Regions from separate parts of the Sporosarcina sp. P37 genome, predicted to be linked through region 2. Evidence: riboswitches for the same ligand, from Rfam matches in the RefSeq annotation. Region 2 holds a riboswitch; the other holds the start of a gene.
What was found. Region 2 has a riboswitch for S-adenosylmethionine ahead of metA (homoserine O-acetyltransferase MetA). Riboswitches for the same ligand answer to the same signal wherever they lie in the genome.
Positions count from the first base shown of each region.

Region 1 (8,227 bases), 570 kb from region 2:
TCATGTCGCTGAACGTAATGCCGATATTGGCCTGCTCGGCAAGCTCAATATTTTTATCCCCAAGAGAAACATCCCAACTATTGACGGTAATTTGTTCTGAAGGCCATATGGTATCCAGCAGCTCATCTAATCCATATTCTGCAAATCGGTCATCTTTCCAAAGCGACAACGGACCCCCGCCATATCTGTTTACTGCTTCATGCAGCACGGCGGGCAGCTCAGCTTTCTTTGTCTCAATTAAATCGGTATGAATTTGTTCGCACTGTGCACGCAGCACTTCCAGCAATCCATCGGCCGAAGCATCCTGCAGTACTTTGCGTTGCGGCTGATATTTCCACACAGGCTTGTCTGCATTCATTTTCGGTTCACGGCCTAACTGCGCAGCGATTGATGAGAGGAAACTTTCGCGGTTTTGAATGGTTCCGGCCATAGTCATTCGCCCCCTTTCTGATCATAGAACCAGTCCCGGAAACGGGTGTTGCCGACTGCCGGGAATTCCCGCAAATCTGTCCATTCTTTCAATGGACCGGGACCTGTTGAAATCCGGTCATTTTTCGTCAGCGGCTTCATTGCAGCAGCCGCCATCTTCGCTCCCATGGAATACAGCGGATTGGAAGACGCACCAATTCCAAATGCTTTCATCGCAAGCCGTTCGGAAATAGGCGAACGCCCTTCTTCTTCAACGATGATTCTGCGATGTGTATGAAGCAGTTCATGAAGAGGAATTTTCACAGGACAGGCATCTGTGCAGGCTCCGCATAATGTGGAAGCAAACGGCAGCTCTTTGAAGTCATCATATCCGCCGAGCAGCGGTGACAGTACCGCGCCGATTGGACCTGAATAAATCGAACCGTACGAGTGGCCGCCGATATGACGGTACACCGGACAGACATTGACACAGGCCGCACAGCGGATACATTGCAGAACTGACTGGAACTCTGTGCCGAGAATTTCGGACCGGCCATTGTCAACGATGACCAGATGGAATTCTTCCGGACCGTCCGCATCCCCTTCATCACGCGGACCTGTCAAAGCAGTCACATAGCTTGTCAGCTTCTGTCCGACTGCACTTCGGGTCAATAAACTGACAAGCACTTCAAACTCCTCAAAGGAAGGGACCACTCTTTCCATGCCCATCACGGTGATTTGCGTTTTCGGTAATGCAGATACAAGTCTCGCATTTCCTTCATTGGTCACCAGACTGATTGAACCCGTTTCCGCTATCGCAAAATTACAGCCCGTAATACCAATATCCGCATCCAAAAATTCTTGACGAAGCTTTTCCCGGGCATGCAGCGCCAGTTCCTCGGGCTTGGATGTGCGGCGGTACCCCAATTTTTCTTCAAACACTTCCCGAATCTGTTCTCTGTTTTTATGAAGCGCCGGTGCTACGATATGAGAAGGCGGATCATGATCATCTATTTGCAAAATATACTCTCCCAAATCAGTCTCAATTACTTCGCAGCCCGCTTCTTCGAGAACCGTATTCAAATTAATTTCTTCCGTGACCATCGATTTCGACTTCACAACTTTCTTCCCGCCTTTTTTCTCGATGACCTCCCTGACGTACGCGCTTGCTTCTTCGGCAGTCTTGGCGAAAAACACATGACCGCCGCGTGCTGCCACATTTTCACTCAGCTGATGCAAATAATAGTCCAGGTTTTCAAGCACATGCTGACGGATTTCTTCTCCATGCGAACGCCATTCTTCCCAATTCCCCAGCTCTTCCGCTGCATCGAGCCTTCTGCCGTGCAATCGTTCTTGTGCGCCTGCTACTGCCTGCCGCATAAATTCGTCAGAAATATTATCTTTAGTACGATCCGTAAAGTTTTTCTTGCTGAATTTCATAGCCATCTCGCATCACCTCATTTCTGATTTATTCGTGACTGTTCAGCACTTGCGCGATATGCATGACCCGGATCGGCTTACCCGAACGCTCAGCGCGTCCTCCGATATTCATCAGGCAGCCGCAGTCTGCACCAATTACATAATCTGCTTCCGTCATGATGGCGCTGTTCACCTTCTCATCTACCATCTGTTCAGAAATGTCGCCCATTTTAACGGAGAATGTTCCGCCAAAGCCGCAGCAATTATGTGCGTTCGGCAACGGGATCATCTCGAGTCCCTCCACTTGCGCCAGCAATTTCCCCGGCTCTTCCTTTGCGCCAAGTAATCGGGTCATATGGCAGGATGGATGATACGTTGCTTTTCCTGTCAGTTTCGCTCCTACATTTTCTGTCTTCAGAACATTGACAAGAAATTGCGTGAACTCATACGTTTTGTCTGCCAGCTCTTGCGCTCTCGGCAGCCACTTCGGATCATCCTTAAATACGTCCGGATATAATTTAAACATCGCGGCACAGGACCCGGAGGGGGTCACTACATAGTCAGCTCCTTCAAATGCCTTGATCATATTCTTCATAGCGGATTTTGAGCTTTCTACATATCCGCTGTTATAGGCCGGCTGTCCGCAGCAGACTTGGCCTTTAGGAAATGACAGTTCACAACCTTGTTTCTCCAATACTTCCGCCATGTCTTTGCCGGTCTCTGCATAAAACATATCCACCAGACAAGTAATAAATAAACTTACTTTCATTTTCATTCACCTCATTTTGGGAATTTTTCTAGTCAACAGGTCATCAGATGACTTAATTATTTTCTAGCATACTATAGATCTTTTCATATGAACAGACGTTTACTATATTTTCTGATAAAAAAATCACCCGCATATAGAACGGGTGAAACGGATTATGGATGTAACGTGCGCATATACTCGGATAAAACTGATTCTACATTTTGTAAATGTGCCTGCATATTCAGTGCCGCAGCATCAGGCGATTGATTTTTGATGGCTGTAAGTATTGCTTCGTGCTCTTCATGCAGACGGTCTGCGGCCGCAGTCTTCGAATACAGACAAATTCTTCGCGTTTCTCTCATGGATTCACTCATTAAATCTGATACGTGATTCATCAGACTGACCAAGATCGGATTGCCGCTTGCACGGGCAACTGCAAAATGAAAATCTAAATCTGCTTTTTCACCCAGGACGATATCGCCTGCGTGTTGTTTCATTTCAACTAGAGCTTCTTCCATCTTTACTAGATCCTCATCTGTTCTATTAACAGCCGCCGCGTGTGCAGCCCCTGCTTCTAATATTTTTCGGACGCCAAGCAAATGAAAAACATCTTCTTCGCTCATGAGCATCGCGCTATGAAGAGGGAACTTCAGGCCGTCTGATGAAAATTCCAATACATACGTCCCTTCCCCCTGACGCATTTCAATTAAGCCCATCGCCCGTAAGGATGTCAAGGCCTCCCGGACAGCCGATCTTCCTACATTGAAATTTTGTGCCAGCTGCTGGACAGAATCTAATTTATCTCCAGGCTTTAATTTTCCGGACCGGATCAGATGAACCAATGCATCTGCTACTTCTTCATATATCTTTTTAGGCTTAATCTGCTTATATTGCAAGTCATTCACTCCTGTCTCCAGTATTCATTATAATCGATAATTTGAATGATAGGTTACAACATCTAAAAATTTGTGACAGACAGGCAGATACAAATAAAAAAGAACCCGCCATGGCTCTTTTTTAATTTATATATTTATCCCGGACATCGCGCACTGTCCGCAGAAACCGCACGAGGTCTCTGATGCACGCACTGCGGTATCAGCCGGTTCAACAAAGTCCTGCAAATTCCTTCTCCAGACAAAGTAAGCGTTCTTTCCATTGGAGCCCATCACGATAGCCGGACAGACTTCCGTTTTTTCCAATGACCCGGTGACACGGAACTATCAGCAACAAAGGGTTTTTTCCAATTGCCGATGCAACGGCCCGGACAGCAGCCGGACGTCCGATTGATTCTGCGATATCTGAATAGGCAGCAGTTTCGCCATAGGGAATGTCCCGCAGCACTTCCCAAACAGCAAGCTGAAATGACGTGCCGATGCTATCGAACGGTGAAACAAATTGGCGGATTTCACCGGACAAGTACTTGCTGATTTCTGCTGCAGCATCCGATAATCTGTCTGCATCCTGCATAACTGCCGCTTCACCAAACTGCCTCGACAGCCAGTTTTTCATACGTTCTTCACTGCCTTCTCCAAGACCGATGTAGCAGACACCCTTTTCAGTTGCAGCAAGCGCAACAAGGCCATGCTCTATATCAAAACTGTTCCAGTAAATCATCATCAGCACCGCCTTTCATTCAGCCGAATAATTTTAATCCTACTGCACCTAAAATAATGAGTGATAAGAAGAACAGTCTCTTACCACTTGCCGGCTCCTTAAAAATCAATATCCCCATTAACACCGCACCTGCTGCGCCTAAGCCTGTCCATACCGCGTAAGCAGTACTCATCTGAATTTCCCGCATAGCCAATGACAGAAAAACAAACCCAAAACCAAAGATTCCGACGATCAGTAACAGGCGTTTTACGGAGCGGTTCTGTAAGTAATAATTGATGCTCATTACACCGAAAATTTCGCCAAGACTGGCAATAATTAAATAAACCCATGCCATTGTCAGCCGTCCCCCTTCTGCTCTCCATGTTCATCTGTCGTCATTTTAATACCGACAACCCCAATGACAATTAATCCAATGAAAGACAGCGTAATCCAGGTGAACCCTGCATGGAAGACAAATATATCAACGAGCAGAATGGCTGCGGCTCCTGATCCTGTAAAGACTGCATAGACAGTTCCTGAAGGCAGTTTTTCACATGCTTTTATAATGAAGTAAAAACTGAAAATAATCGCTGCGCCCGTTCCCGCCCATTGCCAGACCGTTTCCGAGTATCGGAGACCGACAACCCAGAAAATCTCTACAACAGCGGCTAATGCAACATACGCCCAAGCCATTATGAAAATCCTCCTTCACCGATACATATTGTCTATCAGTATAGCAATAATTTTACTGAAATAAAAAGACATCAATTGATGATTGAATGGAAACTTGCATCCGTTATTTACACATGATAGAATGAATTCGTCAACACTTTTGCTTATATTGTGAATATTCTTATCGAGAGAGACGGAGGGATAGGCCCGGCGAAGTCTCAGCAACCAGCTCAGGCACGGTGCTAATTCCAAGGGTGAGTCCACCTTGAAGATGAGAATAATCTATACACTTGTATGTTCGGGGGCCTATTCGAAAAGAAGAGGTCCTCTTTTATTTTTTTCTGAAGGGATGGATATTCATGACAAACAGCGGATTAGAAACGAGATTAGTACAACTAGGCAATCACAGTGACGAAAAAACAGGGGCGGTTAATCCGCCAATCTATATGTCGACAGCCTACCATCACGACGGGCTCGGCAAATCTACGGGGTATGATTACACGAGAACAAAAAATCCCACACGTTCTGTACTTGAAGATGGAATCGCAGATTTGGAGTCCGGAGATCAGGGATTCGCGTGCAGTTCCGGTATGGCAGCCATTCAGCTCATCTTATCTCTTTTCAAAACCGGGGACGAACTGCTTGCGCCTGAAGACTTGTACGGCGGTACGTACCGTCTGTTTACTCAATACAAAAATACGTATAACATCACGACAAACTATCTGTCATTTGAAAATGTTTCAGAAGTGGAGCAGGCTATCACGGAACGCACAAGAGCTATTTTCCTGGAGACGCCTACGAATCCATTAATGCAAAATATTACAATCAGCACTTATGCAGAGCTCGCCAAAAAGCACGGACTGCTGCTCATCGTTGACAATACATTTCTGACCCCTTATTTCCAGCGTCCGATTGAAGAAGGAGCAGACATTGTCATCCATAGCGCGACTAAATATATCGGCGGTCACAATGATGTGCTTGCGGGGCTTGTCGTGGCAAAAGGCGAAGAATTATGTGAACGACTGTTTACTAGCCATAACGCCATCGGAGCGACACTGTCTCCATTTGATTCTTGGCTGGTAGTACGCGGCCTGAAAACTTTGCATTTGCGCATGAAACAACATGATGCCAATGCTAAAGCGATGGTCTCCTATTTGGAACAAGAACCTCTCATTTCAGATGTACTGTATGCAGGCGTCGGCGGCATGCTGTCGTTCCGTGTACAGAACAGCGAGTGGGTCGGTCCGTTCCTGGAGAATATGAAGTTAATTTCATTTGCTGAAAGTTTGGGCGGAGTGGAAAGCTTCATTACCTATCCGACTACGCAAACGCATATGGATATACCGGTTGAAGAACGGAATCGCCGCGGCGTAGACGACCGTCTGCTGCGTTTCTCTGTCGGCGTGGAAGAGGCGGAAGACCTGATCGCTGACGTCAAACAGGCCCTTTATGCTGCAAAGGAAGCTGCAGAAGGCGTGAAGATACAATAAGTAAAATAAAACAGTCCGCACAGTCAGAATGGAATCGACTGTGCGGACTGTTGTTTTCGTGTGATGGATTAATGCGCCTGCTGCCATTTTTTCTTTTCGCTTGCATAGACTACTGCCGCCGGTGCTGCGATAAACACCAGCGCCGCGAGTCCGGCCGCCATGCCTGTCAGTTCTTTGCTTCCAAATGAAAATCCTGCTGCCGCACCTAAGCCAATTCCCGCCAGTACCGCCAACGCAACAATCTTATACATAGTAGATCCCGACCTTTCAATTATAAGACTCGATCGTCTCTCCGTGTTATTCGTTGCTTTTAGCATACTCCCATTGAGAACAATTTTCAAGTGCAATTGAGAATCTTTTTCAACGAATTTTAAAATATACCCCAATGTATGGTCCCGCGGTTAATTTTATGAGCGGAAAATGCACATAGAAAAACCGCCCGGGCTGTAAATACCCGGACGGCTGAACTATTATTATTTTTCCAGCAATTTCAATGATTCACGGTTAAAAGCGGGGATGTCATCCGGCTGACGGCTTGTTACAAGCTGGTTCTGACACACCACGACTTCTTTGTCTGCATATTTCACGCCAGCGTATTCCATATCCACGCGAATAGATTTATAACCTGTTGCATCGCGGCCTTCCAGCGCTTTTGCTGTGATCAGTAACTGCGGACCGTGACAAATAGCAAATACAGGTTTGTCTGCATCCATGAATTCTTTGGCGAATTTCACAAAGCGATTATCTGCGCGCAAAATATCCGGAGAAAATCCTCCTGGAATAAACAATGCGTCGTAATCAGATGATTTGGCATCATCGATTGTTTTATCGATTTTCACCTTTGTATTTTCCTTCAAACCGGTCACTTCTGACCCTTTTTCCGCACCGATCACTTCTACTTCGTGACCAGCTTCCTTATATGCGGCGGCCGGTTTCAGGTATTCCGAATCCTCAAACATGTCTCCAAGTACTGCTGCAATTTTAGCCATAATGCTACTCACTCCTTATATGATGTTCTGCAAATACTATTCCACAACTATAAGTGGTCTAAACATCATCCAAGGTCGAGCTCTCCTTCAGCGTTTAAGTGAGCGTTAATATTTACTGCATCTTTCGAGAAGACATGTTTGCGGTTGCCCACTTGAATTTCCGTGCCTCCATAGGCTTTACCAATTTTGATGCAGCCGTCTGCCCGGATTCGTCAGGATTTCTACATGCACTTGTTCACGATGTAATTTTAATATCTCCAATGCTTGTAAAATCGCCTCATCTACCGTGTTCGCCTGGACCGTAACTGCCCTTTTCAACACGACCACCTCCGCCTATAATCCTATTACTTTTATAGTATCATATCGGCGTCGCTTCATTAAAAAAATATTCCAATAATAACTAACGCAGCAATAATATAAAATCCTACGACTCCTATTACATCTGCTCCGATTACAGGTTTCTTTTGGAACACATCAATAAGTTCAATGTCATCACGCAGTTGTTTCACTTCTTTGCGCAGTTCTTCCACTTCCTGATTCAGAGCGGTAATTTCTTGCGTCTGCCTCGTGATCAATTCTTGTGTTTCCGGGTTGTTCACATGCGTTTCCATACATGATCACTCCTTCTCGTTTCATTACTCTACGTTTGGCAAGCAGGCAAAGATTCAAGATGCAGCAGAATTTTACATTTGCATTTTTACATAGCCGGGTGTATGATACATCTACAGGCTGTATTGCTCGTACGACATTAAGTTTTAACCTTTAAGCTGTAAAAGGGAGTTTATTACGAAACGGAAATGGCATGCCGGGTTCCTTTAGAGCAGCCCGGACATACAGGAACGTTTTCCGCAAACACCCACTTTGAGGAGTGGTGGTTTAAAACTTTCTATGACTAAACTACGGCAAAG
Region 1 covers NZ_CP015349.1:1,261,845-1,270,071, forward strand. The annotation lists gene SporoP37_RS06580 (LutC/YkgG family protein) at 1-430, opposite strand, end outside; gene SporoP37_RS06585 (LutB/LldF family L-lactate oxidation iron-sulfur protein) at 433-1,854, opposite strand; gene SporoP37_RS06590 ((Fe-S)-binding protein) at 1,877-2,596, opposite strand; gene SporoP37_RS06595 (FadR/GntR family transcriptional regulator) at 2,749-3,471, opposite strand; gene SporoP37_RS17650 (methylated-DNA--[protein]-cysteine S-methyltransferase) at 3,680-4,189, opposite strand; gene SporoP37_RS06605 (DMT family transporter) at 4,209-4,523, opposite strand; gene SporoP37_RS06610 (DMT family transporter) at 4,526-4,861, opposite strand; SAM riboswitch class I at 5,019-5,118, shown strand; gene SporoP37_RS06615 (methionine biosynthesis PLP-dependent protein) at 5,200-6,330, shown strand; gene SporoP37_RS06620 (hypothetical protein) at 6,399-6,581, opposite strand; gene SporoP37_RS06625 (type 1 glutamine amidotransferase domain-containing protein) at 6,804-7,319, opposite strand; gene SporoP37_RS06630 (Jag N-terminal domain-containing protein) at 7,497-7,640, opposite strand; gene SporoP37_RS06635 (hypothetical protein) at 7,697-7,930, opposite strand; RNA gene ssrS (6S RNA) at 8,043-8,227, shown strand, end outside.
Region 1: another riboswitch for S-adenosylmethionine. It lies ahead of SporoP37_RS06615 (methionine biosynthesis PLP-dependent protein); the one in region 2 lies ahead of metA (homoserine O-acetyltransferase MetA).

Region 2 (8,227 bases):
GGCTGTTGTTTTATCCGAAATCATCAGTAATTAAAAAAAGTAGCGGTAAATCGCATAAGTCGTCTAATGACAAGAAGTTGCGAAAAACGTGTATAGTGAAGCCTGTACTATTCAATAAAGGAGAGTCGGAAAATGAAAAAGCTAGAATCCATGGAGCAATTTGAGCAACTTAAAACAGAAGAACGAGTGATTTTTTTGTTCACCGCTGATTGGTGCCCTGACTGCCGGGTGATTGAACCATTCTTACCTGCATTGGAAACGGAATTCGCCGAATATCAATTTATCTCTGTAGACCGCGACGACTTCATTGATCTTTGCAGCCAGCTTGATATATTCGGAATCCCGAGCTTCGTTGCATTCAGTGAAGGCAAAGAAACTGGCCGATTTGTCAGTAAAAACCGTAAAACAAAAGAAGAGATCGAAGAGTTTATTAATAGTTTAACGTAATATAGCACGGAGTTTTAACGGGCTGACACATGTCGATATGCGGTAAGACCGAAGTGCTGACAGTCTGCTCAACGCTGAAAACTCATCAAAAAACTGAAGACAAGCTCCTGATTACTGGAGTTTGTCTTCAGTCTCAAACTGTCTCATCACTGAGACGGTTTTTTATTACGTGAAATCTTTCAGCTGTTCCAAAAGGATTTTGGCGCCTTGCGGACTGATGAAAAAGCCGTTTGATAACTCTTTATTTTCGTCCAGTACTTCACCAGTAATGAAACAAGCTCTATTGACTTGGTATTTTCTCAGAATAATCCGGTCATCCTCTGCGAAAATCTCGATAGGGTCTCCCTTATCAATCAGCAAAGAATTTCGAAGTTCTTTTGGAATCACAATTCTGCCGAGATGATCAACTTTACGAACAATGCCTAAAGACTTCATAAGCTCCGCCCCCGGGAAAAGTAGTTAGTAGTATCTATTATACACTAACGGACGCTGTCTACAATTTATGAAACTCGAATGCGCAGAAAAATTTGAAAATTAAACTATACAATTTATTTATTAATGCTATAATAGTCAATAATTAAATATTTCTTATCAAGAGAAGCTGAGGGATTTGGCCTGATGAAGCTTCAGCAACCTCTGTGCAGACAGGAAGGTGCTACCTCCAACAAGATTGTTGTCTTGAGAGATAAGAACGGTGAACGGCAAACCCTGATTTCTTATCTTTAGAAAAAAGGGTTTTTTTATATGGAAATACTAATGAGAAAAGGTCAAGGAGGAATTGGAATGCCAATTAATATACCGAAACATCTGCCGGCAGGAGAGTTATTGAAGAAAGAGAAAATTTTTATTATGGACGAAGAACGTGCGGTCGCACAGGATATCCGTCCGATAAATATTCTGATATTAAATTTAATGCCTGAAAAAGAAAAAACGGAACTGCAGTTGCTCCGTTTGCTGGGAAATACTCCTTTGCAAGTAAATGTTACATTCTTGAATACAGCTACGTATGTTTCCAAAAATGTCAGCCAGAATCATCTGGAAACGTTTTATACGACATTTGAACATGTGAAACACCGCCGTTTTGACGGCATGATTATAACTGGCGCACCAGTCGAACTGATGGAATTTGAAGATGTTGTCTATTGGAAAGAGTTAGAGGAAATTATGGATTGGACGAAAACGAATGTTACTTCCGTCCTGCATATATGCTGGGGCGCACAAGCGGCACTTTATCATCACTACGGTATTAACAAGTTTGAATTGCCAAAGAAATGTTTCGGTGTGTTTTCACATGATATTACTGATGCGACGGTGAATCTCGCCCGCGGATTTAATGACGTTTACGTGGCACCGCATTCCCGTCACACAGGTGTTTCATTGGAAGAAATTAAAAAACATCCTGATTTGACTTTGCTTTCAGCTTCTGAAGATGCGGGTGCATTTATTGTGATTTCCAAGGATTCTAAACATATTATGGTGACGGGTCATTTAGAATATGATGCCCATACGCTGGCAGAAGAATATGCACGGGATGTACAAAAGGGAGCGGACATTGACGTTCCAGAAAACTATTTCCCGAATGATGACCCGACAAAAGAACCGAAAAACACATGGCGTTCACACACGCATTTATTGTTCTCAAATTGGCTCAATTATTATGTATACCAAAAAACGCCATATGTCTGGAATTAAAAGGCGCGGTGAATAGATGCTTCTAGTTTGCACATACTCCGACTAGTGGAGGTGTATGTTGTGAACATTGATGAATTTTGGGAATTGGCTTTTTGGGAGATGACGCTGCGTACAGTCATTTCATTTGTCGTGCTGCTCATTTTGGCACGATTTATGGGGAAGAAGCAAGTGTCCCAGCTGACATTTTTTCATTATGTGACAGGCATCACGATCGGTTCGATTGCAGCCGATTTGGCAGGAGAGTCTGAAACTCCATTTTTGAACGGACTGTATGGCATGATCTTATGGGCATTGCTGACAATTTTAGCTAATTTTTTATCGTTTAAATCCATTAAGCTCCGTGTGCTGCTTGACGACAAGCCGATGATTGTCATTCAAAATGGGAAAATTATCGAAGGTTCTTTGCGAAAATTACGGTTAAGTTTTAATGATTTGAATATGATGCTGCGTGAGCAATCAGTATTTTCCGTGAAAGACGTCAATTTTGCTATTTTTGAAACAAACGGCAATTTAAGCGTCCTGCTGAAAGCGGGTGAAGAACCTGCCACGAAGAAAGATGTAAAAGCAGCTGTCACGCCGCCGAAATATATTCCAACAGAAATTATTACGGACGGCAAAGTAGAAGAGAAGAATATGCGTGAATTGAAACTGACCGACGTCTGGCTGACAGAGCAGCTAAAAAAGCAAGGCATATCCAAACCTGAACATGTATTTTATGCGGAAATTCAGACAGACGGCAGTTTATATATCAATTCATTAAAGTCGCCATAATGAGAAGGGCCCTGATCTTACATCAGAGCTCTTCTTTTTTATAAAATCTCCCAGTTCCGTTTCTTTGCAACAGCTCTGAGTTTCTCGTCAGGACGAACAGCCACGGGATGCCCGACCTGCTCCAGGACGGGCAGATCCGAAATGCTGTCCCCGTAAGCGAAGCTGCCGGCCCAGTCGACGCTCTCTCCTCGCAGGGCATAATTGATTTGCTCGGTTTTTCTTGTGCCCTGAATATGTAAAAACGGCTGATCCATTGCGATATGTTCTCCAGTTGACGGGATGTCCGTACCGATGATTGTATCGAATGTCAAATGACTGGTAACTGCAGTTAAAAAAGGTGTATATGCACCTGAAACGAGTAACACGCGGTAACCTTCTTTGCGGTGTTTTGCCAGGCGGCTGACGACTTGCTCATTAAAGTCCGCCATCATGACGTCCTGCATGCCGGTGAAAAACCCTTTTAGCTCCGTAAGTGTTAATGATTCGAGTGCCTGCAGATAGAGCATCATGGAACGTTCTTTCATTTTGCTTTCAGGAAGAATATTTAATTTATACCGGATATAAAGCGGCAGGATGGAACGATAAAATTTCCCATAGTATTTTTTGTGGACCGGATGTTTTTTTAATTGATCCATCAATAATTTAAACGTTTCTTCTTTGTACAATGTACCGTCAAAATCAAAAATCGCAACTTTCATAGTAGCACCCCTTTAGCTGTATTTCTCACTACAGTATACAAATATAATGTACAGGAAAGCAAAAAAGCAGATGGAGTAATGACTCCACCTGCTGAAACAGAACGGTTATTGAAGGTTTTTGGGCATGGCTGGCTGACCTTGAAATGGGGCGAATGAATTCAATAGCATCTGCATATCATGCGTATTCAGCTGCGGCACTTGGTAATACTGATGCTTGTTTTGATAAATCGCCAATTCATAGGCCATTTCAATACAGTTCGCTACAGAATCGGCAAGTACCCGGCGGACAACAGGGTTACATACTTCCAATGAAGCGGCTGTCTTGCCTGTCGCGCCTTCCTTGGCAGCCCCAAGCAAGAACCCGGATATGATCTCATCAGTGATTTCACTTGTGGAGTGGATTGGCTTGGAAGGGGCTTTTTCCTTTATGCCGTAGACAAAGTCGCTGCCTGCCTTCATTTGGTAACGCTGGGTCGGATGAGAAGGGTCTTTGCCTGATTTGAAGCATTCGACGGTAATATTGTATTCGTCCAGCATAAACCGGTATTGGCGGTCCAGAATATCCAGAAGTTCGGGGTCCTGTACATGAGGACGCAGAATCATTGATTGATTCAAAGCTCCCACTGCTGCATTTAGAACTTCATGAACATCAAATAATTCATGACCGCCATGATTCATCGATGGGGGAACCTGTTCGCCCTGCATGTTTTGAGATGTTTCGAATTGATTTGTCAACTACATTTCCTCCTTCAATTGTCGTTTGCATCGAGGATAGTATGTGAAGCAAAGATGAACGTATACACATAATCAATCGATTGGTTAATTCATGCATAGCGGGCAGTATGTGATCATATTATTGGGGTAGAACTAGAGAAGGGTAGTGGAGTTCATGCAGATTCATGTAGTTTCACAAGGGGAGAGCTTATACAAAATCGGTAAAATATACGGCGTTCCGTACGAGCAAATTGCGGAAGCGAATGAATTAGAAAGCGACACGCGACTTGCAGTGGGACAAGCGCTTGTCATTCCGATTGTCGGCTCATATTATTGGGTGCGGCCGGGAGACAGTCTGTATTTGATTGCCCAGCGATTCGGATTAACCGTCGCACGACTAGCGGAAATTAATTCGATTAATCCTTCCTCACGATTGATGATCGGTCAGCGGCTGTACATCCCTCAGGAAGTCAAAACGCCAATTGACTCGTTACTGTATGTAGAACCGAGAACCCCGGTCAGTCAGGACATGCTGGCTGAAGTGCGCAGACGCGTGGATGGACTGACTTATTTGGCGATGTTCAGTTATGAAGTCCAGCGGGACGGCTCACTGAAGGCGCCCAGTCTGGCAGATATTCCGGCTATCGCCAGCAATGCAGGGGCTGTAAATATGATGGTGCTAAGCAATCTTGAGAATTTTTCGTTCAGTGCAGAATTGGGGCATGTCCTATTCACTGATCTTGAAGCACAGAACCGGATGATTCAAAATGCTATAAAAATCGCCAAAGAAGTCGGCTATAATGATATTCATTTCGATTTTGAATTACTGTTCCCTGAAGACAGAGAATTATATAACCAGTTATTGCGTAATGCACGGGACCAGATTCACAAAGCTGGTCTTACACTTTCTACAGCGCTGGCCCCAAAGGCAGGAGAAGTGACGACAGGAATATATGGCGCGCATGATTATAAAGCACATGGAGAGATTGTGGATTTCGTTACACTGATGACCTACGAATGGGGTTACACATACAGTGCACCGCAAGCCGTCAGCCCCATTGGACCGGTTTCAAAAGTTGTAGAATATGCAGTGAGTCAGATCCCGCGGGAGAAAATTTTTTTAGGCCAGAATTTATATGGGTATGATTGGTCTGCTCCGTTTGGTCAGCCGGACAGTAAAGCTGCCGCGGCGCTCAGTCCCAGAGCAGCGACTAACTTGGCAATCGAGGTAAACGCGGCAATAGAATATGATGCGCTGGCGCAGGCACCGCATTTTACGTACTACGATGCAGAAGGCACACAACATGAAGTATGGTTTGAAGATGCAAGGAGCATTAATGCGAAATTTAATCTGTTAAAACAATTTAGACTGCGCGGCATCATGTACTGGAAACTCGGACTTGCGTTTCCGCAAAACTGGCTGCTGCTTGAAGATCGGTTCACTGTGCGAAAACGGTAAAAACTGAGGCATTGCATCACGCATTATCTGTATGCAGTTAAAATAATGCGCTTTTGACGGATACAATGTTTTACAGAACAAGAGCCTTTCCTGAAATCAGGAAAGGCTCTGTGATACGTTTTTTATTCATTCGTTAATACTTTCATTGCGTTTTGGAACATTTCCATGTCTGGATTTACGAGTAAAGCAGGTAGGAAAGCAAATGTCATGATTAGCAGTAAGTTTGCTCCTAAAAATGAGCGGAATGTATGAGATTTCTTTGTCATGGCGCTTCGCCTCTTTCTTTTCGTAGTAGTTCCCACGCGTTCGGAAACCTATTCAAATCAATAGTTCAACACCAATTGTTTGAATAGTTTAATAATACACTATATTCAATGAAGTGTAAATGAAAATAATCAAGAGAGTACATAAAATTGACACAAAAGTTAAATGGAAATAGAGAAATTAGAAAAAAATCTTGTAACTTGCTCTGTTTTCAGTAATAATATTGAAATACAAAGAAATATTGCGAACAATTAAAATTCAATTTATTAAGCAGGATTTATTCTTTTCATAAACTAACACTAGTGTTTCTGAAGAAATAGGATAGAGAGAGTGAGCGACTAGTCGCTCATGAACGCATAACGAACAACTTGGAAAGGGATGATTGCAGATGACAAAGATTGGTGAAGTAGATTATAACAATCGTAAACGAGCAAATGATTACGTTCATGAAGTATATGAACTGGTAAAGAAAAGAAATCCAGATGAAAAGGAATTTTTACAGGCAACAAGAGAAATATTCGATTCCCTTCGTCCGGTCTTTGCCAAGCATCCCGAATTTATGTCAAACGGTATTCTTGAGCGCATTACAGAACCTGAACGAATCATTTCATTCCGCGTAGCTTGGGAAGATGATAAAGGGAAAGTTCACGTCAATAGAGGTTTCCGCGTTCAATTCAACAGCGATCTTGGACCTTATAAAGGCGGATTGCGTTTTCACCCATCCGTCAATAACAGTATTATGAAATTCCTGGCTTTCGAGCAAATATTCAAAAATGCCTTAACCGGACAGCCGATAGGCGCAGGTAAAGGCGGCTCGGACTTCGATCCAAAAGGAAAGTCAGATCGTGAAATCATGCGTTTTACACAAAGCTTCATGACGGAACTGAGCAGACATATCGGTCCGGATATTGACGTGCCGGCAGGAGATATCGGTGTGGGCAAACGTGAAATCGGCTATTTATTTGGCCAGTATAATCGTATTAAAGGCGGCTATGAGGCCGGTATCCTTACAGGAAAGAATCCGGATCACGGCGGCAGCTTGGGCCGGAAAGAAGCGACGGGCTATGGTACGGTGTATTTCGTGGATGAGATGCTGAAAGAAAACGGACTTTCATTTGAAGGCCAGACAGTTGTCGTGTCAGGTTCAGGAAATGTTTCGACGTATGCAATGGAAAAAGCTATGCAGCTTGGTGCAAAGGTCGTTGCGTGCAGTGATTCTGACGGTTATATTTATGATAAAAACGGCATTGATCTGGATCTGGTGAAAGAACTGAAAGAAGTCGGCAATAAACGGATTTGGGAATATACAAAAGAGCATTTAGAAGCAGAATACCATGCGGATTGCACAGCAATTTGGTCAATCCCTTGTGATATTGCACTTCCATGTGCGACACAAAATGAAATTGATGAAATTGCAGCGCATATGCTGATCGCTAATGGAGTTAAAGCGGTTGGGGAAGGTGCGAATATGCCTTGTACAATTGAAGCCATTGAAATATTCCAAGAGCACAATGTATTATTTGCTCCTGCAAAAGCTGCCAATGCGGGCGGTGTTGCTGTTTCAGCGATGGAAATGTCTCAAAACAGCCAGCGACTGTCGTGGTCAGAAGAGCAAGTAGATATGCACCTGAAAGAAGTCATGCAGAATATTTACAGAGACTGCAAGAATGCAGCAAATGATTACGGCAAGCCAGGCAATTTAGTCATGGGCGCCAATGTGGCGGGCTTCCTTCGTGTAGCTGACGCAATGGTTGCACACGGCATTAGATAATTGAAGAAAAACAGACACATTTTATTATCATGTGTCTGTTTTTTTTATTCTTTTCTATTGTTTTTTACATAAAATGTGGTATTATAAAAATACATCAACTTGAATAAACATACACACGCTTGCGTGAAAGGGGACGTACCCATGGAAAAGAAAAAAGTTGTTTTAGCCTATTCAGGCGGTTTAGACACATCAGTTGCGATTCAATGGTTAACGGAGCAAGGATATAACGTAGTAGCGGTTTGCCTGGATGTCGGAGAAGGTAAAGATCTCGAATTCATCAAGGAAAAAGCGCTCACGGTTGGCGCGGTCAGCAGCTATGTTATTGATGCTCGAGAAGAATTCGCACAGGATTTCGTCCTTCTTTCTTTGCAGGCTCAAACGTATTATGAAAATAAATACCCGCTCGTTTCT
Region 2 covers NZ_CP015349.1:690,051-698,277, reverse strand. The annotation lists gene SporoP37_RS03655 (thioredoxin family protein) at 133-447, shown strand; gene SporoP37_RS03650 (AbrB/MazE/SpoVT family DNA-binding domain-containing protein) at 613-882, opposite strand; SAM riboswitch class I at 1,033-1,139, shown strand; gene metA (homoserine O-acetyltransferase MetA) at 1,231-2,139, shown strand; gene SporoP37_RS03640 (YetF domain-containing protein) at 2,206-2,910, shown strand; gene SporoP37_RS03635 (HAD family hydrolase) at 2,949-3,608, opposite strand; gene SporoP37_RS03630 (spore coat protein) at 3,714-4,313, opposite strand; gene SporoP37_RS03625 (glycoside hydrolase family 18 protein) at 4,498-5,781, shown strand; gene SporoP37_RS17220 (hypothetical protein) at 5,904-6,047, opposite strand; gene gdhA (NADP-specific glutamate dehydrogenase) at 6,434-7,816, shown strand; gene SporoP37_RS03615 (argininosuccinate synthase) at 7,958-8,227, shown strand, end outside.